Regions from separate parts of the Fructilactobacillus carniphilus genome, predicted to be linked through region 3. Evidence: predicted binding sites of a transcription regulator. Region 3 holds the regulator's gene; each other region holds the start of a gene.

Region 1 (7,571 bases), 470 kb from region 3:
TGATATCCCTTTTGATCCTTAAAATTTTGATCAGCACCCACCAATACAGGAAGATAGAGATCATCTTTAACTGGCATTAGGGCATCTTTATGAGTAGCAACCAAAATTTTAATCCTCATTTATTCCAATCCTTTCTCTTGTTGCTTGTAAAAATTTCTTTAAATTAAATCGATCAATAACTTCAACAATAATCAAAGCAAATGGAGAATACTGTAAATAAATCAACTGGGGATCCCCAACACTGTGAAGAGCAATGAAAATGAAAATCAATAAAACATACCAATGCTTTTTCTTAAACTCGATCCACAACGCTGCTGTTAGCAAAATGACAATGACAAGTAAGAATATAATTCCAAAATTCAATAAATATTGAATAAAAGAATTATCTAAATAAAAATACTTTCCATGAAGCGGATGACTAGGACTAAAAGTCTTAAATTTAATTACCGTTCCAAAGAAACTAAGTCCATATTTTTCAATTCCAAGGTGAGATAAACCAATTCTTCCCGACATAATTGAATCAAACTTAACCATAAATGGAGAAGTTGGACCAATATAAGAAACAATAATCGTCAAAATTGAAGCAATAGGCATTGATAATATCGAAAGATATTTAAATAAATTAGTTTTGAAGAATTTAAGAAATTTATATTTAAATCCTACTTGCATTAATAAGAAAAACGCAATCAATAATAGTTCTAATAGAAATGGATTTCTAGTATTAGTTTGTGAATACAAGAAGCAACTAATCAAAAACAGTAAAAATAGAGATATTTTATTTAATTTCCCTTTTTTAATAAAAATATAGCAAAGGAATAAATAGAAAAATAATTGTGATGGTAACGTTACCCAATTGAATCCTAAAGCTTGCCTAAATGACATTTGGCCATTATTAGTAAATCCTCTAAATGTAGAAAAAGTTGGAATTAGATTAAAATATCCCAAAATTACTGTGCAAATCGTCATAACCGCGGTAACCAGAAAAAAAACTTTAACAATCTTTCTAAAATCGATGTGATTAATCATCAAAAGCATTACAAAGAACCACAATGGAAAAGATAATGTTGAGGTCCTCTTTACGATTAATCCCAAAGCAATCAATAAAAAATATACAATATATGATGAATCCGGTTTCCGTAATAAAATACTTTCCAAGCAACCTATTATTAATACTGCTGAAGCTATTTTTGTGACCGGACTAAAAAACAACCCATATTCTTTCGTCCAATAGGTATAGATTAATGTAAAAAACATTAAAAATGTGTAGATGCCAAAAAACGCACAGACCAACGTAGTCCGTGTTTCTTCAGTTTCTGGCTTCGCATAAAAATTATTAAAAAATCTAGTAATTTTACTCAAAACATTTTCCATTAAACACCATCTTTTCTCCCAAACAATATCAAATCGACATTTATTAATTAATAGTAATCTGTCTCAGCTGCGTATGGAGATTGGACTGCGTGTGTTTTTGCTTGTTTTTTTGTTACTTGTTTCGGTGTATATTTCTCTACATAACCATTAACTTTGGCTCTGTTTAACAAAGTAATTTGTTTTAAAGCAGCTTTGTCATTACCAAACTGAGCATGGTTTTTATATTTAAACTGGTAAGGATGGTACTTAATTTCTACATCGTCACCAGGATTTAATTTTAAAAATTCATTGTTAGAAATCATCGTTCCCTTGTAAGGAGTTACTACAGGTGCATCAGTGGGAATGGGAACATTGTTGATTTGCGCAACAATCGCATTTTCACCTTTATGGTCATCAGCGTTAATCCCTAAACTTCCATTATTATATTTCATCCATACAACTTTTCCTTTAGTAGCTATTTTAGTTTTACTACTATTATTGATTTCAAATGGGCTATCAACTTTTGCCAAAGAAGAACGAGAAACAAACATGATGGCTAAAATTACAATTAAAGCAACTCCTAGCAGTACTTCATTGCGAAAAACATGCTTTCTACCTGAGTGCTTTCCTCGTTCATTATCAACGTTTTCATTGGATCTATTCTTATTACTAGACAAAATCGGTCCATGATTTTGGAAATCATATATGAACAATACAGTTACAACAATAACAATCAGAATAGCCGCAATTAGATTAAAAATGCTGCTATTGAAAAGTGAACCTAATTTATACAAAAAATATTGCCAATTAGAGTACTCCATTTATTCAAAAATCTCCTTTAATTTAAAGCGATATCACCAGTCGTAGCATGTGGTAAGTCTAGACTACTTCTGATTTGATCTGTCTTTTTTTGCAATTCAGATTGCGGTGTAACTTCCATGTCTTGTCCATCAATCATTTCTCCAGACTGTCCACTCAAGTAGGTATTTTCAATGTTCTTTCGAGCAGAAAGATATCCAGTTGCAATCGCAGATAAATCAGAGAATTGCAAATCAGTTTGGGTGTTTTTAGCAATGGAATCGATAAAGCCTTGATTTAATAAGGAAGTTACGGAACCACTCTTAGTAACTACTCCTTCGAGCAATTGCCGTTGCCGCTGTTCCCGACCAAAGTCACCCCGAGGATCGTCGTAACGCATCCGCGAGTAAGCTAGTGCCTTTTTCCCGTCCATCTTAGTGGGTTGCCCCTTTGTGAAGTGGTAACCCTCATAATCAAAGGTTAATTCGGGAGAAATAGTTACTCCCCCGACTTGGTCAACCACTTGCACCAACCCCCGCATGTTAATCATGGCGTAATAGTCAATCGGGATATTTAGCATCTTTTGCACCGTTTGAATGGCAGTTTTAGCACTGCCGTAAGCATAAGCAGCGTTGATCTTAGCGGGAGACTGGTCTGGGTAACCAGGAATGTTAACGGCTGTATCCCGCGGAATACTGGTAATCAACGTCTTGTGTGTATTCGGATTGATGGTCACTACCATCATGGTATCTGTCCGACCCTTGTAAGTCCGCCCCAATTCCCCTGTATCAGTTCCCATTAGTAAAATAGAAATGGGCTTTTTGTTCTTCAACAGTGCACCTGTATCTCGCTCTTTTTGTAACCCAGCACTGTTGTATGCCTTGTTAACAGCATTTTTAACCGCAAAGTATTTATAAGATCCAAAGGCAACTCCACCTACCAAAAGGACCAAAATAATCGTCAAAATAATGTTGCGGGTTCGATGTGATCTTTGGGGCTTTTGATCACGATCTAGTCGACTTTCGTCCATACTGATAATCTCCTTTTCCTACATAAGTCCAAACGACAATAGTTACAGTTTACCAAACTAAAGTAGATTTTAAAACATTAAGTTGGACGTGTCCCCCGTGACGCTTGCATTTACCCTCTTATTTTACCCTGATTTTAACTTTTTTAGACTTTGTGAGCTAATTCCTTTTCTTTTTGGTTAAGAAAGGTTAAACTATTAAGTATAGAGATTAAGAAATATCTCTGATGGGAATTCATCTAATAAGTGCCTTCCCAATAACTTAGGAAAGAAGGACTTTCTATGCCAAGCAATTTTGGAAATGACCCATTCGGAAACAACGGAATGGATGACTTATTTAACAGCTTTTTTAACAATATGGGTAACAACCCCCATGCTCGTTACGTCGTTAACGGACATGAATTAACTCCAGAACAAGTGGCTGAAATGCGCCGCACTGGTCAAATTCCTGGTCAAACTGGACAACACAATGTCACACCAAATCAAGCTAATCAACAAGCAAATCAAAAACAAGAAAGTTACCTTGATAAAATCGGTCGTAACTTAACCAACGAAGCTAAACAAGGTTTACTGGATCCCGTAATTGGTCGGGACAAAGAAATTCAAGAAACTGCCGAAATTTTGAGCCGGCGAATTAAAAACAACCCGATCTTAGTTGGAGATGCTGGAGTTGGTAAAACAGCCATCGTTGAAGGATTGGCACAAAAAATTGTCAATGGTGATGTTCCAGCTACCATCAAGGACAAGGAAATCATTTCAATTGACCTTTCTTCTCTAGAAGCCGGAACTCAATACCGGGGAGCCTACGAAGAAAACATTCAAAAGTTAGTTAAAGAAGTGGAACAACGTAAAAACGTCATTCTATTCTTTGATGAAATTCACCAAATCGTTGGTGCCGGTGCTTCTGGGGATGAAAATGGCGGTAAAGGTTTGTCTGATATCTTGAAGCCGGCTTTATCTCGTGGTGACATCTCTGTAATTGGAGCTACTACCCAAGATGAATACAGAAACACCATCATGAAAGACGCTGCTCTGGCCCGTCGTTTTAATGACGTTGTGGTTAATGCACCTAGCAAGAAGACGACCTTTGAAATCTTACAAGGGATCCGGAAGTCTTACGAAGAACACCACCAAGTTAAATTACCTGATGATGCTTTGAAGGCTGCCATTGATTACTCAGAACAATACATTCCACAGCGATCATTACCTGACAAGGCCATCGACTTAGTTGATATGACCGCAGCCCACTTAGCTGCTAAGCACCCAGTAACTGACAAAGTTAGTCTGGAAAAAGAATTACAAGCTGCTAAGCAACAAAAAGAAGACAACGCTAACGCGGAAAACTTCGAAGCTGCTGCTAAAGACAAGGCTCGGATTGAAGAATTAGAAAAACAATTAAACAATGAGTCTGACAATTCCGAAACTCCAGTCGCTACTCCAGCTGATATTGCTGAATCAGTAGAGCGGTTAACCGGAATCCCAGTTTCACAAATGAGCTCAGACGACATGGAGCGTCTGAAGGGAATGGGCGACCGGCTCAAGTCCCACATCATCGGTCAAGATGAAGCTGTGGATGCCGTTGTCAATGCCATTCGGCGGAACCGGGCTGGTTTTGATGATGGTAATCGTCCAATTGGATCATTCCTCTTCGTTGGACCAACTGGGGTTGGTAAAACTGAATTAGTGAAACAACTGGCTAAAGACATGTTTAACAACCAGGATTCCATTATCCGGCTTGACATGTCTGAATACCAAGATGAAACCGCCGTTTCTAAGATGATTGGTGCCACCGCTGGATACGTTGGCTATAACGACAACGGTAACACCTTAACGGAACGAGTACGGCGGAATCCTTACTCCATTGTCTTACTTGATGAAATTGAAAAAGCTAACCCCCAAGTAATTACCTTATTACTACAAGTAATGGATGATGGTCGGTTAACTGATGGGCAAGGAAACGTTGTTAACTTCAAGAACACGGTGATTATTGCTACTTCGAATGCCGGATTTGGTAACAACTCCATGACGAAGGATGACGATGAGAACGAAAGCATCATGGATCGTTTAGCTCCATTCTTCCGTCCTGAATTCTTGAACCGGTTCAACGCCATCGTAGAATTCTCTCACCTGACGAAAGATGACTTAAGTCAAATCGTGGATTTGATGATTCAGGACTTGAACGAAACTTTGGCTCGCAAGGGAATGAAGTTGGCCATCTCTCAAGATGTCAAAGACTGGTTGATGGAACAAGGTTACGATGAAGCCATGGGGGCTCGTCCATTGCGGAGAGTAATCGAACAACAATTACGTGACAAGATTGCTATGTACTACCTCGACCACCAAGATGTTAAGGACATCAAGGCTGTCTTGGATAAAGAAAACGACACCATTAAAATTGAAGCAGATCACGTCGCTGAAAAGGCTGACAAATAATCTTCTTCACTAATAGAAAATAACCTGTCATTACGGCAGGTTATTTTTTTTACTTAATTTGCGCTTGCCTATTGTAACGCCATTCTTCGGGATATATTATTAAAGATGTGCTAAAAAATTTTGCAAAAGAGGTTTCATCACCATGCCAACTGATCACCCTAAAAACCGCTTCATTACTGGATTTACCGGTTTACGAGCCCTAGCCGTTATTTGTGTTATTCTGTATCATTTTAATCCTGCTCTTTTTAGTGGAGGTTATTTAGGGGTTCCGGTCTTCTTGACCCTATCAGGATACCTAGTCACAGACCATCTGCTTAATGAATACCAAACGACTGGTACCTTCAGTTACGGTCATTTTTGGTACAAACGCTTAAAACGTCTGTACCCAACCTTGATTGTGATGCTCTTTGCCACAGCTGCCTACATTACCTTTTTCCAACGTAATATTTTAGCCAACCTCTGGCAGAGCATCGTGACAAACCTTGCGTACGTGTATAACTGGTTTGAAATTTTAAACGGTCAATCTTACTTTCAAAAATTTGCCGGTTCAGAGTCTCCCTTTACACACCTTTGGACCCTCTCCATTGAGGGTCAGTTCTATCTAATCTGGCCTCTGATTGTCATCTTATTGCTTCGCTTTTTCCGTAAATCTAAACGTGGAATCTTCTGGACGGCCCTAATTCTTTCCGTGATTTCGGCTCTCTTAATGGCCTTCTTGTTTAAACCTGGTGTTGATCCCAGTCGAGTTTATTATGGAACTGATACCCGCATGTTTTCCATCTTGTTAGGGGCTTGCTTAGCGGTCCTCTGGCCTAGTCAAAAGACACTTAGTAGTCCGAATTCCCAACAACGCTGGTTTTTCGAGGTGATTGGTGCCATTGGAATGGCTGGAATGGTAATCACCGTCTTTACGGTCGGCGCCCAATCACCATTCTTATACCGTGGGGGGATGTTCCTCTTTTCCATCTTCACCGTCCTCGCAATGTGGGCCATCGTGGCCAACGCCAGCGTTTGGAATCGCTTGTTAACGAATCCTGTCTTTGATTGGATTGGATCAAGAAGTTATGAAATCTATGTCTATCAATTACCAGTCTTCGTATTCTTTGGCGATAAAATTAAGAACCTCGCTGATTATCAGTGGCTCTACGCCCTCATTGAAGTCGCCATTATTCTAGTGATTTCAGAGCTTTCCTATCGTTACGTGGAAGTTCCTTTTAGCCACTATGATTATGCCCACGCTGCCCGACAGATCTTAAATTTTGTCAGTCACATCACACCCCGGCGAGCCATTCTCTCCTTAATCATCGCATTAGGAATGGTGGGTTTCATTCAATCCACCATCGTGGACCCCAAGGTGGCGAACCATTCCCCCCTAGCTAACCACATTAAGCAAAACGCCAAAAAGGAAAAACAATATAACCAAAAACTAGCCCAACAAATTAAAGACGGTAAAAAAGTTAAACGAACTTCTGCTGACGAAGCCAAAATTCAAAAAGACGGGCTTACCAAGGCACAACTCAAACAAGCACAACAATTATCTGGGAGTGCTGTGGGAGACTCCGTCATGTTAGCAGGACGGGATGATTTACAAAAGATCTTCCCACAACTCTACATCGACGCTCAGGTCTCCCGTCAAGCTGATGTGGCTGTTTCTTCTTTAAAGACGATGCAAAGTAAGGGTGTCTTGGGTAAAAATGTTATCATTGGGCTAGGTACCAACGGGAATATTAATCAAGATACCATCGACGAAGTGATTAAAATTGCGGGTCCTAACCGCAACGTTTTCTGGATTAATAACCACATTCCGTCTCAACCGTGGCAAAACAAAAATAACGAGCTCTTAACCGAAGCCCACCAGAAGAACAAAAACTTCTACGTGATTGATTGGAATGACTACGTTGAAAACCATCCGGATTGGCTTTACAATGACCAAGCACACCCGAACACCACTGGTGCGCCTAAG
Region 2 (7,571 bases), 700 kb from region 3:
GAGTTCTCATTTTTTCTTTCTCCTCTCGTCTCGTTAGTTTAATTTTAGCGGAAATCTCCCCAAATAACTAGCAATCACTCTAAATAAAAAAGACCAGCGCTCAGCGAGCACTAGTCTTTTTAAATTAATCTTTGTTAGAAACACAAGCAATTCCAGGTAAGGTCTTTCCTTCCAAGTATTCCAAAGAAGCTCCCCCACCGGTTGAGATGTGAGTTAACTGGTCAGCCACACCTAGTTCTTTAACGGCAGCCGTTGAGTCTCCTCCACCCACGATCGTGGTAGCATCCTTCAAAGTACCGAGGTAACGACCAATTGCTAAAGTACCTTCAGCAAATTTAGGCATTTCAAAGACACCCATTGGTCCGTTCCAAACCACCGTCTTCGCGTCCTTTAAGACGTCTTCAAACAGTTGGATTGATTTAGGACCAATGTCTAAGGCCATCATGCCGTCTGGAATGGAGCCATCCACCACTTGGGTTTTAGCATCATTCGAGAACTGGTCGGCACAAACAGAGTCGACAGGTAGCACGATCTTGTCGCCACCTTTTTTCAGGATTTCCTTAGCAACGTCAATCTTGTCCTTTTCCACTAAAGAGTTTCCAATCCCAATACCCTTAGCAGCGTAGAAGGTGTAAGTCATTCCTCCACCGATGATGATCTTGTCGGCTTTGTCCAACAGATGATCAATCACACCAATTTTGTCGGAAACCTTTGCTCCCCCTAAAATGGCTACGAACGGGTGCTTAGGATTGTCCACGGCGTTCCCTAAGAATTGGATTTCTTTTTCCAACAGGAATCCAGCAGCCACTGGCTTGCCTTCTTTTTCCATAGCCGTCGCAATTCCCACGTTTGAAGCGTGGCTCCGGTGAGCAGTTCCAAAAGCGTCGTTCACAAAAACGTCACCGAGAGAAGCCCAGTATTCACCTAATTTAGGATCGTTACCGGATTCACGTTTAACTTGTTCGCCGTTAATGACGTCTTGGTAACGAGTGTTTTCAGCTAGTAATACTTGACCATCTTGCATGTTATCAATGGCTTCTTCCAGTTGTGGCCCTTCGTTAACGGGAACAAACGTCACTGGTTTGCCCAATAACTTCGAGAGCTTTTCGGCCACCGGGCGTAATGACAAACCGGGTTTGTCGTCTTCGGACTTAATCCGGCCCAAGTGTGAGAACAAGATGGCTTTGCCACCGTGATCAATCACGTATTCGATGGAAGGCAAAGCGGCCACGATCCGGTTATCGTCACCAACCACGCCATCTTTAATGGGCACGTTGAAATCAACCCGCATTAAGACTTTTTTACCCTTGAGATCTAAATCATCAATGATTAATTTACTCATGCTGTGTTTCCTCCTGAGATTCTTTAATTTAGAAAAAAGGCGGGGGAGGTTATCCCTCCTCCGCCTTTTCAATCACATTCAGTTCAGAGAACTAGTGGTTAAATTACATCGTAGCAAATTTAAGCAAAGTCCGAACCATGTTGCAAGTGAAGCCCCATTCGTTGTCGTACCAAGCAACCGTCTTAACTAATTGTAAACCGTCGTTTTCAACGATTTCAGTTTGGTTAGGATCGAAGATGGAACCGTGGTCATCGTCAACGATATCTGAAGAAACGATGAAGTCGTCGTTGTAACCAAAGGCTTCGTTTTCGTGGCTCTTCATGGCGTCGTTAACTTGGTCAACTGTAACGTTCTTGTCCAAGACAGTAACTAATTCAGTTAAAGAACCATCGATGGTAGCAACCCGTTGTGCGTGACCCTTTAATGCACCGTCAAGTTCTGGGATAACCAAACCAATGGCCTTAGCAGCACCAGAACTGTGAGGAATCGTGTTAACAGCAGCGGCACGGTTGTTAGCAAACTTAGCGCTCCGTGGTCCATCTTGCAATGCTTGAGTAGCAGTGTAAGCGTGGACAGTAGTCATGGTACCAACTTTAACACCGAAGTCTTTGTTCAGCCAGTAAGCCATTGGTGCTAAACAACTAGTAGTACATGAACCAGCAGAAACGATCTTGTCGTCTTGGCTCAAGACATCCAAGTTAACCCCAGGAACAACAGTAGTAATGTCACCAGCAGGAGCTGAAATCAATACCCGTTTTGCACCGGCATCCAAGTGAGCTTGTGATTTTTCTTTGGAAGTGTAGAAACCAGTACATTCAAGTACGAAGTCAACACCATCGTTCTTAACCCAAGGAATGTTCTTAGCATCACGTTCTGCGTAAACAGGAATGCGCTTACCATCAACGATGATTGCGTCTTCAGTGGATTCCACTTTGCCAGGGAAACGACCGTGAACAGAATCATACTTCAATAAGTAAGCTAACATTGAAGGGGTAGTTAAGTCGTTAATTGCAGCAACTTCGATCCCTTCAGCACCTAGTTCGTGAATCCGACGGAATGCAAGACGACCAATTCGTCCGAAACCATTAATACCAATCTTTGTAGTCATAATCGGCTTCCTCCTTCAGGAATATCTAATATTTAATACGTAACTATCTTACCACTTTTGTCAGGAAATGTCAGTGATTTCCCCTCAAGCTTAAAGCGGTTCCATAATCACGTGCATTGATAGCCAGTCACTGGCTAACTACGGCTTTTAGTATAGCAAACCACCATTTGAATTCAAACCAAACGATTTTAAAGTTAGGGGTTGATTATTAGCGTTGAATCATTTAATATAATAAGAGTATTCTGACGCGCCACTAGTGTAATGGATAGCACGTAAGATTCCGGTTCTTGAGATGGGGGTTCGATTCCCTCGTGGCGCATAGTGAGGTTCCATAAAGTACCATAAGTGCTCAAAAACCGCTTCGTTAAGCGATTTTAGAATTTCTGATTTTCATAAATTTTCACTGATTACCAAAAATTTTTAGGCAAGTTAAAAGAGGATGACGTTGATCATCCTCTTTTAGTTTATTTCATTACTTTGTACCATTTGAAAAACTTAATGAAACCATATTACCGAATAAAGATAATTTAAATTAAGCTCTAGGGCATGGAAACATTAGTACCGTAAATAGCTAAACAGGAACTTAATAAATTGATCATAAGATCAACCCCTTCCATAAAGGTGATAACTTTCTTTAGAGGAGCCAGTAAAATTATCACAAACAAGAACAAAATAACTCCATGCACCATGATTTTCACGACCTAAAGCTCAATTTATAATTTAGTACACTGGTTATACTCAATTTTAAAATAAAAAGCAAGTTTGACGAACCTAATTACAATAAAAAAATGAATGAAATTTTCATAAGCTCTTTATTTGACCTTGATTGACCATCATTGTAAGATAAACTCACGAATTAAAAATTCCAATTAAATTTAGAGAAGAAAGAGAGGATTCAACTATGCCATTAGTTCCAACAGTCGTTGAAAACTCACCTCAAGGTGAACGCGCATATGACATCTACTCACGATTACTAAAAGATCGCATTATCATGCTTTCCGGAGAAATTGAAGACAACATGGCGAACGCCGTGATTGCCCAATTGTTATTCCTAGATGCCCAAGATTCTGACAAGGACATCTACCTATACATCAACTCTCCAGGTGGAGTCATTACTTCCGGAATGGCCATTTACGATACCATGAACTTCATCAAAGCCGACGTGCAAACGATCGTCATGGGAATGGCTGCTTCAATGGCCAGCGTTTTGGCTACGGCTGGAACCAAGGGGAAACGGTTTGCTTTGCCACACGCTCAAATCATGATTCACCAACCATCTGGTGGTGCGCAAGGTCAACAAACTGAAATTGAGATTGCTGCCAAAGAGATTCTGCGAGCTCGGAAGATGATTAACGAACTCTTAGCAGACCACTCCGGTCAGCCACTCTCTAAGATTAACCGTGATACCGAACGTGATAACTACCTCACTGCTCCTGAAGCAGTTGATTATGGCTTAATTGACGGTATTATGAAGAACAGTTCCGATCGAAAATAAGCGATAACTACAAGTGTCGAGAATTAATTTTCTCGGCACTTTTTTATTGGGCAGTGACATTACGGCTGGGCCCGTAACTTCTCTGCGTAGTCGTTAATCTTATGTAACCGGTGATTAATCCCTGACTTAGAAATCGGCCCATTCGCAACCAACTCGCCGAGTTCTTTCAAACTAACTTCCTGATTTTTCAAGCGCGTTTCGGCAACATCGCGCAGTTTCGGTGGCAAGGACTCAAGTCCCACTCGTTCTTCAATCAGTTGGATATTTTCAATCTGACGGGTCGACGCGTTCGCCACCTTATTCATGTTGGCATTTTCGCAATTAACCAACCGGTTGACTGAGTTACGCATGTCGCGAACAATCCGGATGTCTTCAAACTTCAGCATCGCATTGGTGGCCCCAATCAGCTGTAAGAAATCCGCAATCTTTTCGGCTTCCTTCAAGTACACAATGTAACCGCTGCGCCGCTTGGTTTGCTTGGCCCCTAGGTGGTACTGGTTCATCATCTCAGTCAGCATTTCACTGTGGTCTTCGTACAAAGAATAAATTTCTAAGTGATACCGCGAAGTTTGAGGATTATTGACCGAGCCCCCGGCCAAAAAGGCCCCGCGTAAGTAGGAACGAACCTGCAGATCATCCTGTAACAGCTCCACCGGGACCCGTTCTAAAATCTGATAATGATCTAAAATTCCCAAGTCATCCAGAATGGACTCCACCCGCTGTTGCAAGCGCACCACGTACAAATTATTCTTCTTCAGCTTCATCTTTTTCCGAACTACGACACTAGCCTTAACTTGATAAAACTGTAACAGCAACCGATAAATTCGTTGGGTAATCGCAGAATTTTCAGATTGGACTTCTAACGAGAAATGTTGATTTGACAGCGTTAAGGTCCCATTCATCCGAATCAACGCCATTAATTCCGCCTTGGCATTGGTACGATGAACCTCTAAGCGGGTGAGCTCCTTTTTCACATCACTAGCATACGACATCTTGGTGACCTCCTAATGATTGAATTTTGGTTGACCGAGCAAGCGAATCAGTTCGTTGGAAACAAGCTGACCGTTATGGAAGGCACCGTGGTCTTTCAGTTCTAAAAAGTCCGAGGAAATCACCCGACAACCTAGTTCCTTGAGACCTTGGTAGTCATGCCCGACGGGTTGTGATTCATCCCCCCAGCGCTGATGATCAATGTAGCTCGCCGGGACCGGACGGTTATTAACTAGGACGGTATTAATGAAGTTCTGCCCCAACTGCCGGTCTAAAACCCGCACGTGATCGGCATCCGTAAAGTGATCCGTTTCTCCTTTTTGGGTCATAATGTTACAAATATAGACCACCTCAGCATTCGTAGCTTTGACCGCTTCCCCCACGTTGCTTACCATTAAATTCGGCAGAATACTGGTATATAAGCTTCCAGGACCCAGCACGATTTGATCGGCGTTCATAATGGCCTCAATCACGTCGGGGACGGCCTCCGGTTGGTGGTCGTTAGTCGGAGATTCCACCCACACCCGCTTCACCAGCTTGTCAGCAGCCGTAATCTCTGCTTCTCCGGCTAGCTGACTGCCGTCACTAAACTCGGCGTGCAGCACCAGTTCTTCATCACAAACCGGGTAAACATGCCCGTCGACTTGCATCATCCGGGTTAATTCCTGCACTGCGTCAAAGAAGCCGCCTTCCATTTCGGAAAGTGCCGTAATAATTAAATTACCAATCGCATGCCCAGACAAAAATTTATCCGAAGACTTAAACCGGTATTGAAAAATATCTAGGTACAGCTCTGGCAAGGTGGATAAGGCCACCAGAACATTGCGGATATCTCCGGGCGGTAACACGTTAATGTAGTTCCGCAAAATTCCGGACGAACCGCCATCGTCAGCCACCGTCACGACGGCTGTGATATCCACGTCGCGTTTCTTTAAGTTTCTCAGAATCACGGGCAACCCGGTTCCTCCGCCAATCACCACCATTCGGGGGCGATCAATTCGTTTCGCAACTTTATCTACCATTGGAATTCTCTGCTCCTTTGTGTCGTTGAATGTCACGGTGGGTAATGTTTACCACGTAGCCCAGTTCACGCAAATGATGCGCCAGTCGTTCGGTCATCGCCACGGAGCGGTGCTTTCCACCCGTACAACCAATCGCAATTGTCTCGCTGGATTTCGAACTTTGTCTAATGCGGGGCAATTCAAATTCGAGGAGATCAAGGGTTTTGTTAAAGAAAGTCTCCGCACTATCCTGTTCCATGACATAGTCATAAACTGGTTGATCCTGACCAGTTTGATCCCGGAGTTCGGGAATGTAATATGGATTGGAAATGAAGCGCACGTCAAACACCATGTCAGCATCCAGGGGCAGTCCGTGCTTAAAGCCAAAGGACATTAGCTCCACGTGAAATTGCGGTAACTCGTGCTGTTCAAATCGTTTCACAATTTTTGCTTGTAAGTCTTGTGGCTTAAGATCCGTGGTATCAATTACCCAACTGGCATTATCGCGCACTTCAGTCAGGAGCTTCCGTTCCTTTTCAATGCCGTCAACCACCCGTCCGTTCCGAGCTAACGGGTGATCCCGCCGACTTTCTTCGTAGCGGGAGACCAGCTTTTCGGTATTCGCATCCAGAAAAATGACTGCTTCCCGGTCGTTGTGTCGTTTGGCAATCTTAAGCAACAAGTCCACTACAGCTTGACTTGATTCAGCGGACCGTAAATCTAAGACCACGGCCACCTGATTAATTTCACTGGAAGTGCGCAATAATTCGGTAAATTTGCCCATCAACGCCGTTGGCAGGTTGTCAACACAAAAGTACCCCAGGTCTTCAAAGGTTTGGAGCGCTTTGGTCTTCCCTGCCCCACTCATTCCGGTTATGACTACCAATTGATCATCTTTTCGCATTGCCCTCTCCTCCAAACTTTGTCTAAGTATAGCATACCGGGTGTTTCATCCCCAGCAAAAAAGAATCGTCAGTGACGATTCTTTTTAGTCTAATGCCGCTTTCGTACGTTCTGTGTCCTGCGCTAAAATCGGTTTTAAATATTGACCCGTATAACTCTCAGAAACGCTCGTAATTTCTTCTGGGGTTCCAGTGGCTACGACGGTTCCACCAGCATCGCCACCTTCTGGACCAAGGTCAATCACGTGGTCGGCCTGCTTGATCACATCCATGTTGTGTTCAATGATTAAGACGGTGTTGCCTTCATCCACGAGGGCTTGTAACACCTGCAACAAGCGTTTGACGTCGTCCGTATGTAATCCGGTCGTTGGTTCATCGAGAATGTAAAAGTTCTTTCCCGAGGAACGTTTGTGCAGTTCTGACGCCAATTTCATCCGCTGGGCTTCCCCACCAGAAAGGGTCGTCGCTGGTTGTCCCAGTTTTACGTACCCGAGTCCCACGTCGGCAATCGTCTGCAGTTTCCGGGTAATCTTGGGAATTGCCGAGAAAAAGTCGAGAGCTTCGCGTACCGTTAGGTCTAAAACTTGCGCAATGTTTTTACCCTTGTATTCCACCTGTAGGGTTTCAGCATTATATCGTTTGCCGTGGCAAACTTCGCAGGGAACGTACACGTCTGGTAAGAAGTCCATCCCAATCTTTAGGATTCCATCTCCGTGACAGGTTTCACACCGAC
Region 3 (7,571 bases):
CAATGGGCATGATGTCTTTAAACATCTCACGGAGTCCTTCGTCTAAGAACCAGTTGTAAGAATCAGTTTGGACCTCGATCAAGTTTGGTAAATCTAAAACCTTCTTGATTCTGGCGTAACTACGCCGGGTTCTGTGTTTACCGTACTTAACAACGTTACCGGCCATTGCTTGTGGTGTGTTTACCTTCAAGTCTTCTGCCAAGTTGTTCACCCTCCTTATAAATCTTGCGAACCGAAATGTTACAATTTGATTACAATTAGGGATTTACCCTAAATTTAAGCAAAAAAAATCCAAAAATAAGTTCATTTACTTATTTTTGGCTTCGTATAAACGTAATTGCGGACAATAGATCGCAATCACACATTTCAATTCATAGTCAATACTTCTGTAGTATACAACGTTAATTAATCGTCGTCAACCAAAAAGCCTAACGATCCTAGGACCGTTAGGCTTTCGTTTTAAACTAGTTTGGGAGCTTTGCTAGTAATGGTAATTTCGTTTTTCCGCGCACCGACTGTAATCCGGTCGCCCTTTTCGAATTTACCAGCTAAGAGGTCTTCACTCAACGGATCCTCAATCAGAGTTTGGATGGCCCGCCGTAACGGCCGAGCTCCGTATTCTGGTTGGTAACCCTTGGCCACCACAGCGTCGATGGCTGCTGGGGTTAAGCGAAGTTCGTAACCCTGGGCTTCCACCCGGGTAACCAGCTTGTGCGTCAGTAACTTCACAATTTGGTGCAGTTCTGACTTAGTCAGGGAGTGGAAGTAAACCGTTTCGTCAATCCGGTTCAAGAATTCCGGCCGGAAGAACTGTTTGACTTGTTCATCAATGACCTGTTTCATTTCCCGATCACGGTTTCGCGTCTGGTCCGTTTCAAACCCAACCGTCTTTTGCTGTTGCAAGGCCGTGGCCCCCAGGTTCGACGTCATGATGATAATCGTATTGCGAAAATCAACCTTGCGCCCCTTTGAATCAGTCAGGTACCCATCATCTAAGACCTGCAGTAGCATGTTAAAGACGTCGGGATGGGCCTTTTCAACTTCGTCAAGTAGAACCACTGAGTACGGGTGATTCCGCACCTTTTCGGTCAATTGACCACCTTCGTCGTAGCCCACGTAACCAGGTGCAGACCCCACCAACCGACTAGTCGAGTACTTTTCCATGAATTCACTCATGTCGACCCGAATCATGTCGTCCGCCGAGCCAAACATCGTGGCAGCTAGTTGCTTGGCCAGTTCCGTTTTTCCAACCCCGGTTGGTCCCAAGAAGAGGAACGACCCAATCGGCCGGTTTGGATCCTTCAAACCACTCCGGGCCCGTCGCACGGCTCTCGCCACTGCCGAAACGGCCTGGTCTTGGCCAATGACGTGTTTGTGTAATTGCGTTTCAAGGTTAATCAGCTGTTCAGTATCAGATTTCTGGAGCTTCGTAACTGGAACCCCCGTCCACTCAGCCACAATCCGGGCCACATCTTCAGCAGTTTCGCGTAAATTGTACTGGTGCTCGTTGTTTTCACGTTGCCGTTGTTGGTCACTTTGCTTTTGCAGCTTGGCTAACTCTTGTTCCAACTCTTGCTCGTGTGCCCGAATGGAAACGGCGTCGTCGAAGCGTTGGTCTTCGATGGCTTGATCCTTGTCGCGCCGGGCTTCTTCTAATTCTTGTTGTTTCTTCAAGACCGGACTCGTGCCCTGCAGTTCGTCAATGCGAACTTTAGCGGCTGCTTCATCCATTAGGTCAATGGCTTTATCCGGCAGAAAGCGGTCACTAATGTAGCGGTTAGATAGGTCCACGGCGGCATCGATGGCCCCGTTTGTGATTTGCACGTGGTGGTGTTCCTCATATTTCGGTCGTAACCCGCGCAGAATTTCTTTCGCCTCTTGTACTGATGGCTCATTGACTTGAATCGTGGCAAACCGCCGTTCTAACGCTGCATCCGATTCAATGTGTTTTTGGTATTCGTCTAGAGTAGTGGCCCCCATCATTTGGAGTTCGCCCCGGGCTAATGCCGGTTTTAAGATGTTCGAAGCATCAATGGCTCCTTCAGCTCCACCAGCCCCAATCAAGGTGTGTAGTTCATCCACAAACAGGATTACATTCCCGCTAGTTTGAATTTCGTTGATCACTTTCTTTAACCGATTTTCAAATTCACCCCGGTACTTAGTGCCAGCCACTAAGGAACCCATGTCCAGCATCATAATCCGCTTGTTCAACATTTCTTCTGGAACTTTCTTTTGGACAATCTTTTGGGCTAGTCCTTCTGCAATTGCGGTTTTTCCAACCCCTGGTTCTCCAATTAAAACGGGGTTGTTCTTCGTCCGGCGACTCAAGACTTGGATGGCCCGTTTGATTTCGCAGCTCCGCCCAATAATTGGATCCAGTTGACCATCGCGAGCCGTCTTAGTCAAGTCCTTTGCCAATGAATCTAACGTAGGGGTTTGGCTTTCCTCGTTTTGTTGTTCGCGCGCGGCGCCCACACCCTGATCCGGTACGCCCATCTTACGAATCGTAATCTTGCGAACTTCTTCAGGGGTAGTACCAAGTCCGGCCATGATTCGGGCAGCAACTCCCTTTTCGTCAGTCGTTAAGGCTAACAACAGGTGTTCCGGTCCGACCTTTAGGCTTCCATATTGTTGCGCAATCCGGGCGGCCAAGGCAATGATTTCCCGCATCTTGGGCGAGTAACTTAGGTACGTGGTCTCTTCTGCATCCAAATTTCCGTAGCCAACTCGTTGTTCGATTTCTTCAAAAACATCTTGATCTGTAATTGAGAGCTGCGTCAAAGTTTCGTAGGCAATTCCAGTTTTTTCTAGCGTTAGCGCCAGCAGGAGGTGTTCGGTTCCCACCGCTTGGTGCTTAAAGCTCCGCGCTTGATCCTGCGCAATGTTTAATACTCGTTTAGCACTCGGAGTCAATGAATCTGCCATAAAGTAAGTCTCCTTTCGGTTAGCATTCGTACCGTAACCGACTCAACAGAGCGGTTAGCACGTTTGCTCGTACTTTTTCTTCGGTTTCAGCATTAGTAATTGCAATTGCTTCATGAGTTAAGATGGAAGAAATCATGTTAACTTCGCGGGTTGAAAGTAACCCGTTGTTATAAAGGGTGGTTAAAATGTCTTCTTCGTCCTTTTGGGTAATTCGGGTGCCAATGGAAGCCACTAACTGGTCAAACACGTCCGTGTCGCTCGCTAGGTCAATTTGTTCAATCCGAATGTAACCACCACCACCCCGCTTACTCTGCACGACGTAGCCGTCCCGCAGCGTAAACCGCGTTTTAATCACGTAATTAATCTGAGAGGGGACCACGTCAAAGTGATCAGCAATATCTGAACGTCTGATTTCCACTTCTGCCGTATCCGCACTAAGTAACAATTGCTTTAAATATTCTTCGATTGTATCTGACATGCTGTGATGTGTCATATCTCTCATCTCGTCTCTGACTAATGTTGACTTTAATTATATAATATCCACAGCAAATAACAAGCAAAGGGCCTTTTAAAACCATTAACTATACAAAAAAGCATTGACTACCATTAGCCAATGTTTTTAATCTATATAAGTTAAATCGGGAAGACAGGATTCGAACCTGCGACCCCCTGGTCCCAAACCAGGTGCTCTACCAAGCTGAGCTACTTCCCGAACAAATGCACCTAGCAGGAGTCGAACCTGCAACCTTCTGATTCGTAGTCAGACACTCTATCCAATTGCGCTATAGGTGCATAAATGCCGAGGACCGGGATCGAACCGGTACGGTCATTACTGACCGCAGGATTTTAAGTCCTGTGCGTCTGCCAATTCCGCCACCCCGGCATAAACATATAAAAAAGCGGAAGACGGGATTCGAACCCGCGACCTCCACCATGGCAAGGTGGCGTTCTACCACTGAACTACTTCCGCATAGTGCCGACTAGAGGACTCGAACCTCCGACCTCATCATTACTAGTGACGCGCTCTAGCCAACTGAGCTAAGTCGGCAAAAATAATGGATGCGGACGAAGGGATTCGAACCCCCACGTCGCTAAGACACTAGAACCTAAATCTAGCGCGTCTGCCAATTCCGCCACGTCCGCATGTTATTATTTTTACATTTACAAATGAGCCGTGGCAGGTTCGAACTGCCGACCCTCTGATTAAAAGTCAGATGCTCTACCGGCTGAGCTAACGGCTCATGTAATGGAAGATACAGGGCTCGAACCTGTGACCCTCTGCTTGTAAGGCAGACGCTCTCCCAACTGAGCTAATCTTCCATAAATGAGAAGCAAAACAATTACATCGTTTTGACAACTATTAAATCATAGCATCAGATCGAAAAATCGTCAACACTTTTCCCCAACTTTTTTCAGACTCAGAGTTCCTCTAATCGTTTCTTCCATAATTATTTTTAATTCACGGATTACCACCACGAAAACGGTTGCAATTGAATGTGAAAAGTAACACTTTCAATGTTATAATTTAGCTGTATCTTAATACTATTACCACTGAAAGGATGACAGTTATGACTAAGAAACACCAAAAAGTTGTTTTGGTTGGAGACGGAGCCGTGGGTTCCTCATACGCCTTTGCCATGGTGCAACAAGCATTAGCTGAAGAATTTGTCATTGTTGACATTAACAAGGATCGGACCGAAGGAGACGCAATGGATTTGGAAGATGCCATTCCATTTACGGCTGCCAAAAACATTTACTCCGGTGACTACCCTGATTGTAAGGATGCTGACCTGGTGGTTATCACAGCCGGTGCTCCCCAAAAACCAGGTGAAACTCGTCTCGACTTGGTTAACAAGAACTTAAAGATTTTAGCTTCCATCGTTAAACCAGTGGTTGACTCCGGTTTTGACGGCATCTTCTTAGTAGCCGCTAACCCAGTTGACATCTTGACTTACGCTACCCAAAAGATTTCTGGTTTTCCAAAGGAAAAGGTCTTTGGTTCCGGTACTTCTTTAGATACCAGCCGGTTCCGGGTGGCAGTTGCCAAAAAGTTTGACATTGACCCCGCTAGTGTTGATGCTTACATTTTAGGTGAACACGGTGACTCCGAATTTGCTGACATCGACGAAGCTTCCGTTGGTAACGTTCCGTTAGTAAAATACGCTGCTGATCGTGGCGTTTCCAAGGACACCCTCTTAGAATTAGAGGATGACACTCGGAACAAAGCTTACCAAATCATCAACAAGAAGGGCGCTACTTTCTACGGAGTCGGAACTTCCTTAATGCGGATTTCTCGCGCCATTCTCCGGAACGAAAACGCCGTTCTTCCCGTTGGTGCACCCATGGACGGTCAATACGGCTTGAACGACATTTACATTGGTACCCCAGCTGTGGTTAACGCGCACGGAATTGCTGATGTGCTTGAAGTTCAACTTAGTGAAGAAGAACAAGCCAAAATGGCTGCTTCCGCTAAGACTTTAAAAGAAACTGCCGAAAAAGGAATGAAAGAAACTGGTTTAGCTTAAGCTAGTTACCAAAAGAAGCGCTTCGCAACTGCGAAACGCTTCTTTTTTTATGTCATTAATTAATGTTCGTCACAATAACTTTGCAACCGTCGAATGGCTTCTTCTAGGTTGCTCATGCTGGTGGCATAGCTAATTCGCACGTAGCCTTCGCCCCCGGCGCCAAAACTTGAACCAGGAATCATGCCAACCTTCACTGTCTTCGCCACGTCCTGGCAAAAAGCAGCACTGTTCAAATGGAAACGTTCCGGAATCTTGGCAAAGAGATAAAAGGCTCCCTGGGGCTTCTCACAGGCAAAGCCCAAGCGCGTAAATTCGTTGTACACGTAGTCCCGCCGGCGTTCGTACTCCGCGCGCATCGGGGCGGCATCATCCATTCCGTTGCCAAAGGCTTCCTCGGCGGCCACCTGGGCTGCGGTCATCACGGAAGTAGACATTAATTCGCGAACCTTGGCAATTTCAGTCATCACCGGGGCCGGTCCAGCAGCAACCCCAATCCGCCAACCAGTCATAGCGTGGGATTTGGACAACCCGTTAAACAAAATGGTTTGGTCCGGTAAATACTTCGCAAGCGAAACGTGCCGGCCGGTGTAAGTTAATTCACTGTAAATTTCGTCACTAACCACCACCAAGTTTGTTTGGGAAATTACCTTTGCTAGTGCCTGAATTTGTGCTGTTGAATAACTGCGTCCAGTCGGATTAGACGGAAAGTTCACAATTAACACCTTAGCGTGGGGATGAGCATCCAGAGTGGCTTGTAACCGTTCTGGAGTTAATAAAAATTCATCGGGTTGGGTATCAATTTCCACCAGTTTTCCCTCGTTAAGTTCCACTAACGAGTCATACACGGGAAAGGCAGGCGTCGGTAGTAAGACCTCGTCACCCTTGCCCACGAAGGTTGCTAACGTTGCATACATCGCTTCCGTAACCCCGTTCGTGATGACGACCTGCGTTGCCGGGTCATAGTCGACGTCGTAGCGCTGTTTCAGGTAGTTCGCAGCTGCAGTTCGGGTGCCAATCCGGCCCCAAGTGGCGGTATAGTGACTTTCGTCAGCTGCAATGGCTGCCATCCCCGCTTTTTTGACGTGTTCTGGGGTCGGAAAGTCCGGTTCCCCAATCGTTAACGACACGAGGTCCGGAATCTGCGCCAATTGTTCACTAAACCCATAAATATCCGATAACTGGGTTTGAATGACGTTTGGTTGCACTGCATCAATTAAATTTACCATTCTTCCATTACTCCCATTGCTTGAATTAAACTTCCATCTCACCTCTAATTATTCTACACTATTCCTAACCCGATGAAATTAAATCTGTTTTAGGCTTCAGCCGGTGCCAAAGGAGAATCAGCCATGAAAATCAACCAATTTGCCCAACTTACGAACGTTCCACTTGCCCAAATCCAGCAAGAACTGGCAGACGTCGGCTTTGCTGTTACCCCGGCGCCACTCAAGGAGATGCTCTGGGCTTACTTACAAAAGGCGCACTGGCACTACACTACTAGGGAGGCCTTGTTAGACCATTTCAACCAGTACCTGGCCACTCCCACCACTACCCTAGCGCAATTCTTCACTGACGACCAACCCCTGACGACCGAAATTTTCACTCTCATCGGCCTCCAGTTACTGGGCTTTCAGGTCGGTCCCGATTTTAAAGCGGAAACGCCCCAGGCCAGTTGGCAACAGTTAGGCCTTGCACCCCTACCTGAAATTACGGATGCTGATTCATTAGAGCGCGCTTGGTATCAGCTGCTCACCACGCACACTCCGCAGGTTTTAACCTACCTCGACCAATTAGCGACCCAGGGCTACTTTATCCAAGCGCAGTTTGACCACCAGCATCCGCTGTACTTCAATGGCAAGGCCCAGGCCGTTTTCAACGTCCGGGACTTTCACTACGAAACTGTGTTTGTGGAAACGGATTTTGACTCCGATAAAGACGGCCAAACTGACCTGCTGAAAGTTGAAATCACTCGTCCCGACGCCTTAACGCCAGTCCCGGCGGTCTACACTGCTTCTCCCTACGACCAGGGCATTAACGAAACGTTGGGTGAACAGCTCACCCACGACGTGAACGTAGATTTACAACCCAAACCCGCTAGTCAGTTTCAGCCCCAACCGACCG
Region 4 (7,571 bases), 120 kb from region 3:
GCTGGTGATATCATTGGGTTGTACGATACCGGAAACTTTCAAATTGGAGATACGATTTACACCGGAAAACAGGCATTGCAGTTTGAAAAGTTGCCACAGTTTACCCCGGAACTCTTCATGCGGGTTTCTCCCAAGAACGTAATGAAACAGAAGTCCTTTCACAAGGGAATTCAACAGTTGGTTCAGGAAGGAGCCATTCAACTCTATACCACCTACGATACCGGTCAATACATTTTAGGGGCCGTGGGACAACTGCAGTTTGATGTCTTTCAGTTCCGGATGCAAAACGAGTACAACTCGGACGTCTTAATGGAACCAATGGGACATAAGATTGCGTGTTGGATTGATCCAGATCAACTGGATGAAAAGATGTCTTCTTCACGAAACATTTTGGTGAAGGACTTGCAGGGAGATCCGCTATTCCTCTTTGAAAATCAATTTGCGGAACGCTGGTTCCAAAGTAAGTATCCGGATGTGAAGTTAACGGCGAAGTTATAAGCAACGGAGGGGTTTTATCATGAAACATTTATCAGCATGTACCAGTGTGATGGTCGGGAAGAATGCCAGTGTGGACGGATCTACCATGATTGCACGAAACGATGATACGTTTTTACCCCTGACACCCCAACGATTTACGGTCGTGCCAGCGTACCACCAATCAAACAAGACCTGGCAATCTAACCAAAATGATTTTAGGATGGGGTTGCCCACGGATGGATATCGGTATTTAGCGACGCCCAATGCAGACGTGGAGCACGCCGGCGTGTTTGCTGAAAGCGGATTTAACGAAAAAAACGTGGCGATGAGTGCTACCGAAAGTGTCTATGGGAATCCCCGGGCATTGTCACACGATCCATGGGTTCCGAATGGAATCGCCGAAGATTCCCTCCAATCAGTGGTATTACCTTACATTAATTCCGCGCGCGAAGGGGTAGAATACCTCGGTAACCTGATTAAGCAATATGGCTCTCCCGAAGGAAACGGGGTGCTATTTGCAGATGCCAATGACGTGTGGTACATGGAAATCGTAACGGGACACCACTGGGTGGCTGAACGGATTCCTGATGATTGCTACGCCGTGGTTGCCAACCAAGTTGCCATTCAAGAGGTTGACTTTGATGATTCAGGTCAATTCATGTATTCAGACGGAATTCAAGAATTTGTCGAGAAGTACCATTTAAATCCAACGGTGGACGACGGTTTTAATTTCCGCAGAATCTTTGGGACTTGCAACGAAAAGGACCGCCACTACAACACGCCTCGGGTTTGGTACGGACAAAAGATTCTTAATCCTGAGGTAGAACAGTCACCGGTGTCTAACGATTTACCATTCTTGCGCAAGTCCAGTCGGAAAATCACGGTGATGGACGTGGAAAGCATCTTAAGTTCCCATTACAACGAAACAGACTATGATCCGTTAGGCAATGGACCCAAGGAATTAAAGACGAAGTTCCGGCCGGTCTCCATGAACCGGACGCAAAATTCACACGTGTTGCAATTCCGTAATGACGCCGAGAATCCGCAGTGGGCGGCAATTATGTGGCTAAACTTTGGAGTACCGGCCTTTAGTCCGTATGTGCCGTTCTTTGCAAACGTTGAGCACACCCCAGCAACCTACGAAACTACGCCGTTAACGATGGATGATCAAAGTGCGTACTGGATGTACCGGAAACTGTCGATGATTGTAGAATCACATTATCCGCAGTTTATCCAAATGGCCCGGGATTTTAAGACAGAAGCCAACCAGATGTTCTTAACCCACTTGGAAAACACCATCTACCAAGCCCGGCACCTGGAAGAAGCGGAAGTTCCGACTTTCTTGGAAAAACAAAATCAGAGTTTAACAAACGAAATGCGCGATCGGGTGCACGAGTTTATGAACACCCTGATGTCTAAGGGCTTAACCCTATCGAAGTTAACCTATGACATGGATAAAAATTTGTAAGCACAAAGGCTTCAGCTAGCAGCTGAAGCCTTTTTTGGTGCGCTTAGATTGAAATTTTAACCACAAAAAAACCCGTAACTCATCAGAGCTGCGGGTTTTGCGGTCATTATTGAGCGGCAACGTGAATTTGATCGTCCTCAACATCGGCTACCAATTTCTTGGTGTCTGGGTGGTCTAAGAGGTATCCCGCCGTTGGGTCTTCAATTTGTTCTTGAATGACCCGCCGTAATGGCCGTGCTCCCATGGCTGGATCGTAACCTAATTCCACTAATTTTTGCTTAGCAGGTTGGGTAACCGCCACGTTAATACCAGCGTCTTGCAGGTTCTGGTTCATGTCATCTAACATGAGGTCCACAATCTTAACTAAGTTGCTCTGACTTAACTGGTTAAACTCAACGATGCCGTCAAACCGGTTCAAGAATTCCGGTTTGAAGTAAGCACCCAGTTTGTCTAAGACAGAGTGAGTCTTGCCACTTGCTTCAGCACCAAAGCCGACGTTTGAACCAGCGTTGGTCCCGGCGTTACTGGTCATGATGATGACCGTGTCCTTAAAGGAAACCGTCCGACCTTGCGAATCGGTTAACCGACCGTCATCTAACACCTGTAAGAAGGTGTGCAGAACGTCTGGATGAGCTTTTTCAATTTCATCGAACAGAATCAAGCTGTATGGGTGTCGCCGGACTTTTTCGGTTAGCTGACCGGCTTCGTCGTATCCAACGTAACCCGGTGCCGCTCCAATTAACTTGGCAACCGATTGTGGTTCTCGGTATTCAGACATGTCAAACCGAATCAAAGCATCCTTGGAGCCAAAGAGCTGGTTGGCTAATTGTTTAGCTAACTCGGTCTTTCCGACTCCGGTTGGTCCGACGAAGAGGAAGGATCCAATCGGACGACCAGACTTGTTGAAGCCGATTCGGTTTCTCTGAATGGCCTTGGCCACTTGGGAAACCGCTTGGTTTTGTCCAATCACGTGCTCCTCTAGGTTGTGATCTAACTGTTTGAGTTGTTCTTTTTCTTGGTCTTCCAAGTCACCTACGGGAATGTCAGTAATTTCTTCGACCACTTGTTGCATGTCTTTTTCCGTAACCGTGTTGTTATTGGTGTTGTAGTTTTTCGCCCCCCGCTCCCGTTTGGCTTCTAGCTGTTTTTCTTGATCGCGGTAGAAAGCAGCTTGTTCGTAATCTTCCTTATGAAGAGCAGCTTCCTTTTGCTTCTCCGCTTGGGCAATCTCTTTTTCAATCGCCTGGGGGTCAATGATGTTGAGCGTTAAGTTCTTTCGTGAGCCCGTTTCGTCCATTAAATCGATGGCCTTATCTGGTAAGAACCGATCGTGAATGTAACGGTTGGAAAGGTTCACGGCTGCTTCGATGGCCTTATCCGTGTAGTGAACGAGGTGGTAATCTTCGTAGTTCTTTTGCAAGCCCCGTAAAATCTTAATGGCTTGTTCTTGACTTGGTTCGTTGACCATAATTGGTTGGAACCGCCGGGCCAGGGCTGAATCTTTTTCAATTTCGCGGTATTCTTTGAGCGTGGTGGAACCAATTAACTGAAAGTCACCTCTGGCTAGGGATGGTTTCAAAACGTTACCGGCATCCAAGCCACCTTCAGAATTACCTGCTCCAATGATTTCATGAATTTCATCAATGAAGAGAATAATGTTGGGATCAGCTTTGACCTCTTTAATTAGTTGTTGCATTTTCTTTTCAAATTGACCTCTAATTCCGGTTCCTTGAATAATCGAAACCATGTCAATCTGAATGATCCGCTTGCTTTGCAATTTCTGCGGTACCGTTCCATCGGCAATTTTTTGGGCTAAGCCTTCCACAATCGCCGTTTTTCCGACTCCCGCTTCTCCAATTAAAACAGGGTTATTCTTAGAACGTCGGTTTAAGACCTCAATGGCCCGGGCTGTCTGTTCATCCCGGCCAATCACAGGATCTAACTTTCCTGCCCGTGCGAGTTTGGTTAAATCAGTTCCGTAAGTTGCTAAAATTCCTTTTTGACCGTTGTTACCGTTACTGCTTTGCGTTCCGGTAGCCCCGTTTTGATTACTTCCTTGCATGGAGCGAATTAAATCATCAAGATTTCCAAATCCGTATGCACCTTGTTGTCCTTCCATGGTACAACCTCCTTTTGATCAATGATCATTTTTGACCTTTGTTGACTTTTATTTGTGTTTATTATTATACTCACCTCGAGTTTGGTTTCAAGGATTTACATCTCTGGGAAAATTGGTGAGCAACTATGGTAAAATAAATGAGGAAACGGAAAGGAAGCGAATCCAATCGAAGCAACGAAGGAAGCGTTTACAGAACAACTAGAACAGCTGCAAAACGGAACCATTCAGGAGCTCACCGTGCAACCGGATCAGTTCTTTGTTTTCCAGCAGGCTTTTATGGATTATCCGACGCGCAAACGAGTAGTGGGGACCGCGTTTGAAAACGGCGTGGTGGTGTACCACTATGCAGCGGATAATTAAGGAAAGCTTAATAATCTGCGCTAAGGCGCAAAAACTTGTATTTTGACCGATATATTGGTACTCTTAGAGTATAAATATGGTTAACAAAGGGGTGCGTTTATTATGGAAAAACGTCAATTTAAAATCACTGCAGAAACTGGGATTCATGCTCGTCCGGCTACTTTTTTGGTGCAAACCGCTAGTAAATTCGACTCTAACATTACGCTAGAATACGAAGATAAGACGGTGAACCTGAAGTCTATCATGGGAGTTATGTCACTTGGGGTCGGCCAAAACGCAGTGATTACCATTACTGCTGATGGTGACGATGCTAAGGATGCTTTAGAAGCTATCGCTAAAACCATGAAAGAAGAAGGATTAATCGAATAGTCGATTTTGAGGTTCCAAGAGTTGCTCCGGCAACTCTTTTTCTTTAGGGTCATAGTTTGCAAACTACCTGGGAAACCAATATAATTTAGTTGTTTATCGTCAATTTGAAAGGGAGAACCGGCGCTTGAATATCGGCTTATTTACAGATACATATTTCCCCCAAGTTAGTGGAGTGGCAACTTCCATTAAAACGTTAAAGGATGAATTAGAACGACGGGGCAATCATGTCTATATTTTTACGACCACAGACCCAAATGCGGATGAGGAACGGGAAGCAGGCATTTATCGCTTTTCTAGCATTCCATTTATTTCGTTTACAGAACGACGGATTGCAGTTCGGGGGCTTTTTCAGGCCACCCAAATTGCGAAGGGATTAAATCTAGACCTGGTGCACACCCAAACTGAGTTTTCGATGGGAGTGATTGGCAAGTTTGTGGCGCGTAATCTTAACATTCCATGTGTGCACACGTACCACACCATGTACGAAGATTACCTTCATTACGTGGCCAACGGTCATTTACTTAAACCAATTCACGTTAAAGAGGGGACGCTGGCCTTTTGCCGTCATTTAGATGGGATTGTAGCCCCAAGTAAACGCGTGCTAGATAAACTAACTGACTATGGCGTAAAAAGTCCAATTCGCATCATTCCAACGGGAGTCGATTTACATCATTATGAAGATGGCGGGAATGTAGCAGAATTACGGAAGAAACTGGGAATCACTCCAGACCAACCAGTTTTACTGTCGTTAAGTCGATTAGCGTATGAAAAAGACATTGATACGTTGATTGGGCAAATGCCGACGATTCTAGAAGCGGTTCCGGATGCCCATCTTGTCATTGTGGGGGACGGACCAGCAGCAGATGATTTGCACCAACAGGTGGCTCGGTCTGGCTTGCAAGCCCATGTGACTTTTGCCGGTGAGATCAATAATCAAAAGGTCAACGCCTACTATCGAATGGCGGATTTATTTGTGTCAACGTCGAACTCTGAATCTCAGGGATTAACCTATATTGAAGCGATGGCCGCCGATACCAAAGTAGTGGTGGCTGCTAGTCCCTATACGAATGATTTGATTACTGATCCATCTTTAGGGAAAACGTTCACCACGTTAACAGAATTTAGTAACGATGTGATTGAATACCTACAGCATCCCACTGCTTACTTGGATAACTCTGAACTACGGCAGCAAAAATTGCATGACATTTCGGCCGATTACTTTGTGGATCAAATCGAAAGTTTTTATCGCGACGTTGTAGACCGTTACGTTAGCACTGACGATAAGGAGTAGAATGACGATGCTCAAAATTGACATGTTTTCAACGGCGACCAAAGTCAAAGGTCAGGGAGTAGGAAGCGCCTATCTGGAATTAATCCGGTTATTACGTGACCGTTTTCCGACGGAATTTCAAATTGAAGTGAACCAGTATCGTCCTGCTGATATTAGTCACTATCACACCATTAATCCTACTTTTTACCTGTCGACGTTTAGTAAACATCGGGGGCGTAAAATTGGCTACGTGCACTTTCTGCCAGAAACTCTGGAGGAAAGTTTGCAACTACCCCTGGGAATTAAGCAATTGTTTTATCGGTATGTGATTGCATTTTACAAACGGATGGATCAAATTGTGGTGGTGAATCCGACCTTTATTCCCGAATTGGAAAAGTATGGGATTTCAGCCAAACGAGTAACTTACATTCCGAATTTTGTAAGCAAGACGGAATTCCATCCGGTATCACCAAATCAGAAGCAAAGATTGCGTGATCAATATGGTTACGATCAGCATCGCTTCACGGTAATTTGTACGGGACAAGTACAAACCCGAAAGGGCGTGTTAGATTTTGCCAAGCTGGCTCAGGCAAATCCGATGTACCAATTTATCTGGGTGGGCGGTTTTTCGTTTGGTGGCATGACTGCAGGTTATTCAGAACTCAAAAAGTTGGTTGAAAATCCACCGGCGAACCTGAGTTTTCCGGGGATTGTGGACCGCAAGCAGCTGGTTGACTACTATGATTTGGCGGATGTCTTTTTACTGCCATCCTATAATGAGCTATTTCCAATGTCAGTGTTAGAAGCCTTTTCTTGCGGGTTGCCGGTGATTTTACGGGATTTACCGCTATACCAACAAATCATTGCTGGTTATTATGCGCCTGCTAAGGATGAGCCAGATATGAATCAGTGGTTACATCAATTGGCGGATGATCCTGAGCAGTTGGCGGAGTATGTTCATAAAGCAGAAACGGCTTCTGATTATTATTCTGAGGATCACTTAGCCCAGATTTGGCATGATTTTTACATCCAGCAAGCCCAAATACAGGCGGAAAACGGGAGGTCTCATGTCCAGAAGAAATAAAATTTCGTTACTACTCATGGTGGCCATTGGATTGCTAATCTCGTGGTACGCTGTGCGTGACATTAAATTTAGCGTGCTAATTAATGACCTTTCTTCCGTCAACTTAGGGTGGCTAACCGTCGCTCTGGGTTGTATTTTACTGTATTTTTTCTTTGAATCGGTCGTGACCTATCTTTTGGTGAAGAGTAGTACGCCAACATTTTCGTTTCGGGATGCAATTCGGGTTCCCCTGGTTGAACAACTCTTTAACGGGATTACTCCGTTTTCTAGTGGGGGTCAACCTGCGCAATTGGTGGTGCTCCTTCAAGCTGGTGTTGATGGAGGGAAGGCCAGCTCGGCCCTGTTAATGAAGTTTGTCATCTATCAAGCAATGATTGTCCTGAATTTTGTGGTGAGCTTGATCATTGGCTTTCGCTACCTGGTT

What was found. The regulator CtsR, encoded in region 3, represses protease genes until heat stress. The targets are predictions, from matches to a motif close to TTGGTCAAAAAAGGTCAAANA.
Region 1: M3M37_RS05745 (ATP-dependent Clp protease ATP-binding subunit) is a predicted target of CtsR. The motif match lies at 3,352-3,372, and genes of this name have one in related genera.
Region 2: clpP (ATP-dependent Clp endopeptidase proteolytic subunit ClpP) is a predicted target of CtsR. The motif match lies at 3,264-3,284, and genes of this name have one in related genera.
Region 4: M3M37_RS01180 (ATP-dependent Clp protease ATP-binding subunit) is a predicted target of CtsR. The motif match lies at 4,093-4,113, and genes of this name have one in related genera.

The regions. Positions count from the first base shown of each region.
Region 1 is NZ_CP097121.1:1,131,775-1,139,345, forward strand. It holds gene M3M37_RS05725 (DUF4422 domain-containing protein) at 1-119, opposite strand, end outside; gene M3M37_RS05730 (hypothetical protein) at 109-1,371, opposite strand; gene M3M37_RS05735 (hypothetical protein) at 1,419-2,171, opposite strand; gene M3M37_RS05740 (LCP family glycopolymer transferase) at 2,189-3,178, opposite strand; gene M3M37_RS05745 (ATP-dependent Clp protease ATP-binding subunit) at 3,458-5,608, shown strand; gene M3M37_RS05750 (acyltransferase family protein) at 5,751-7,571, shown strand, end outside.
Region 2 is NZ_CP097121.1:809,069-816,639, forward strand. It holds gene tpiA (triose-phosphate isomerase) at 1-10, opposite strand, end outside; gene M3M37_RS04140 (phosphoglycerate kinase) at 125-1,342, opposite strand; gene gap (type I glyceraldehyde-3-phosphate dehydrogenase) at 1,446-2,450, opposite strand; tRNA gene M3M37_RS04150 (tRNA-Arg) at 2,698-2,769, shown strand; gene clpP (ATP-dependent Clp endopeptidase proteolytic subunit ClpP) at 3,352-3,945, shown strand; gene whiA (DNA-binding protein WhiA) at 4,005-4,937, opposite strand; gene M3M37_RS04165 (gluconeogenesis factor YvcK family protein) at 4,950-5,957, opposite strand; gene rapZ (RNase adapter RapZ) at 5,947-6,840, opposite strand; gene uvrA (excinuclease ABC subunit UvrA) at 6,925-7,571, opposite strand, start outside.
Region 3 is NZ_CP097121.1:107,671-115,241, reverse strand. It holds gene rpoB (DNA-directed RNA polymerase subunit beta) at 1-166, opposite strand, end outside; gene M3M37_RS00565 (ATP-dependent Clp protease ATP-binding subunit) at 460-2,925, opposite strand; gene M3M37_RS00560 (CtsR family transcriptional regulator) at 2,945-3,418, opposite strand; tRNA gene M3M37_RS00555 (tRNA-Pro) at 3,564-3,637, opposite strand; tRNA gene M3M37_RS00550 (tRNA-Arg) at 3,644-3,717, opposite strand; tRNA gene M3M37_RS00545 (tRNA-Leu) at 3,723-3,808, opposite strand; tRNA gene M3M37_RS00540 (tRNA-Gly) at 3,824-3,895, opposite strand; tRNA gene M3M37_RS00535 (tRNA-Thr) at 3,900-3,973, opposite strand; tRNA gene M3M37_RS00530 (tRNA-Leu) at 3,986-4,068, opposite strand; tRNA gene M3M37_RS00525 (tRNA-Lys) at 4,094-4,166, opposite strand; tRNA gene M3M37_RS00520 (tRNA-Val) at 4,173-4,245, opposite strand; gene M3M37_RS00515 (L-lactate dehydrogenase) at 4,494-5,450, shown strand; gene M3M37_RS00510 (aminotransferase class I/II-fold pyridoxal phosphate-dependent enzyme) at 5,510-6,676, opposite strand; gene M3M37_RS00505 (Xaa-Pro dipeptidyl-peptidase) at 6,800-7,571, shown strand, end outside.
Region 4 is NZ_CP097121.1:225,085-232,655, forward strand. It holds gene M3M37_RS01170 (peptide chain release factor 3) at 1-498, shown strand, start outside; gene M3M37_RS01175 (C69 family dipeptidase) at 518-1,945, shown strand; gene M3M37_RS01180 (ATP-dependent Clp protease ATP-binding subunit) at 2,052-4,064, opposite strand; gene M3M37_RS07435 (hypothetical protein) at 4,302-4,424, shown strand; gene M3M37_RS01185 (phosphocarrier protein HPr) at 4,527-4,793, shown strand; gene M3M37_RS01190 (glycosyltransferase family 4 protein) at 4,918-6,084, shown strand; gene M3M37_RS01195 (glycosyltransferase family 4 protein) at 6,092-7,147, shown strand; gene M3M37_RS01200 (lysylphosphatidylglycerol synthase transmembrane domain-containing protein) at 7,131-7,571, shown strand, end outside.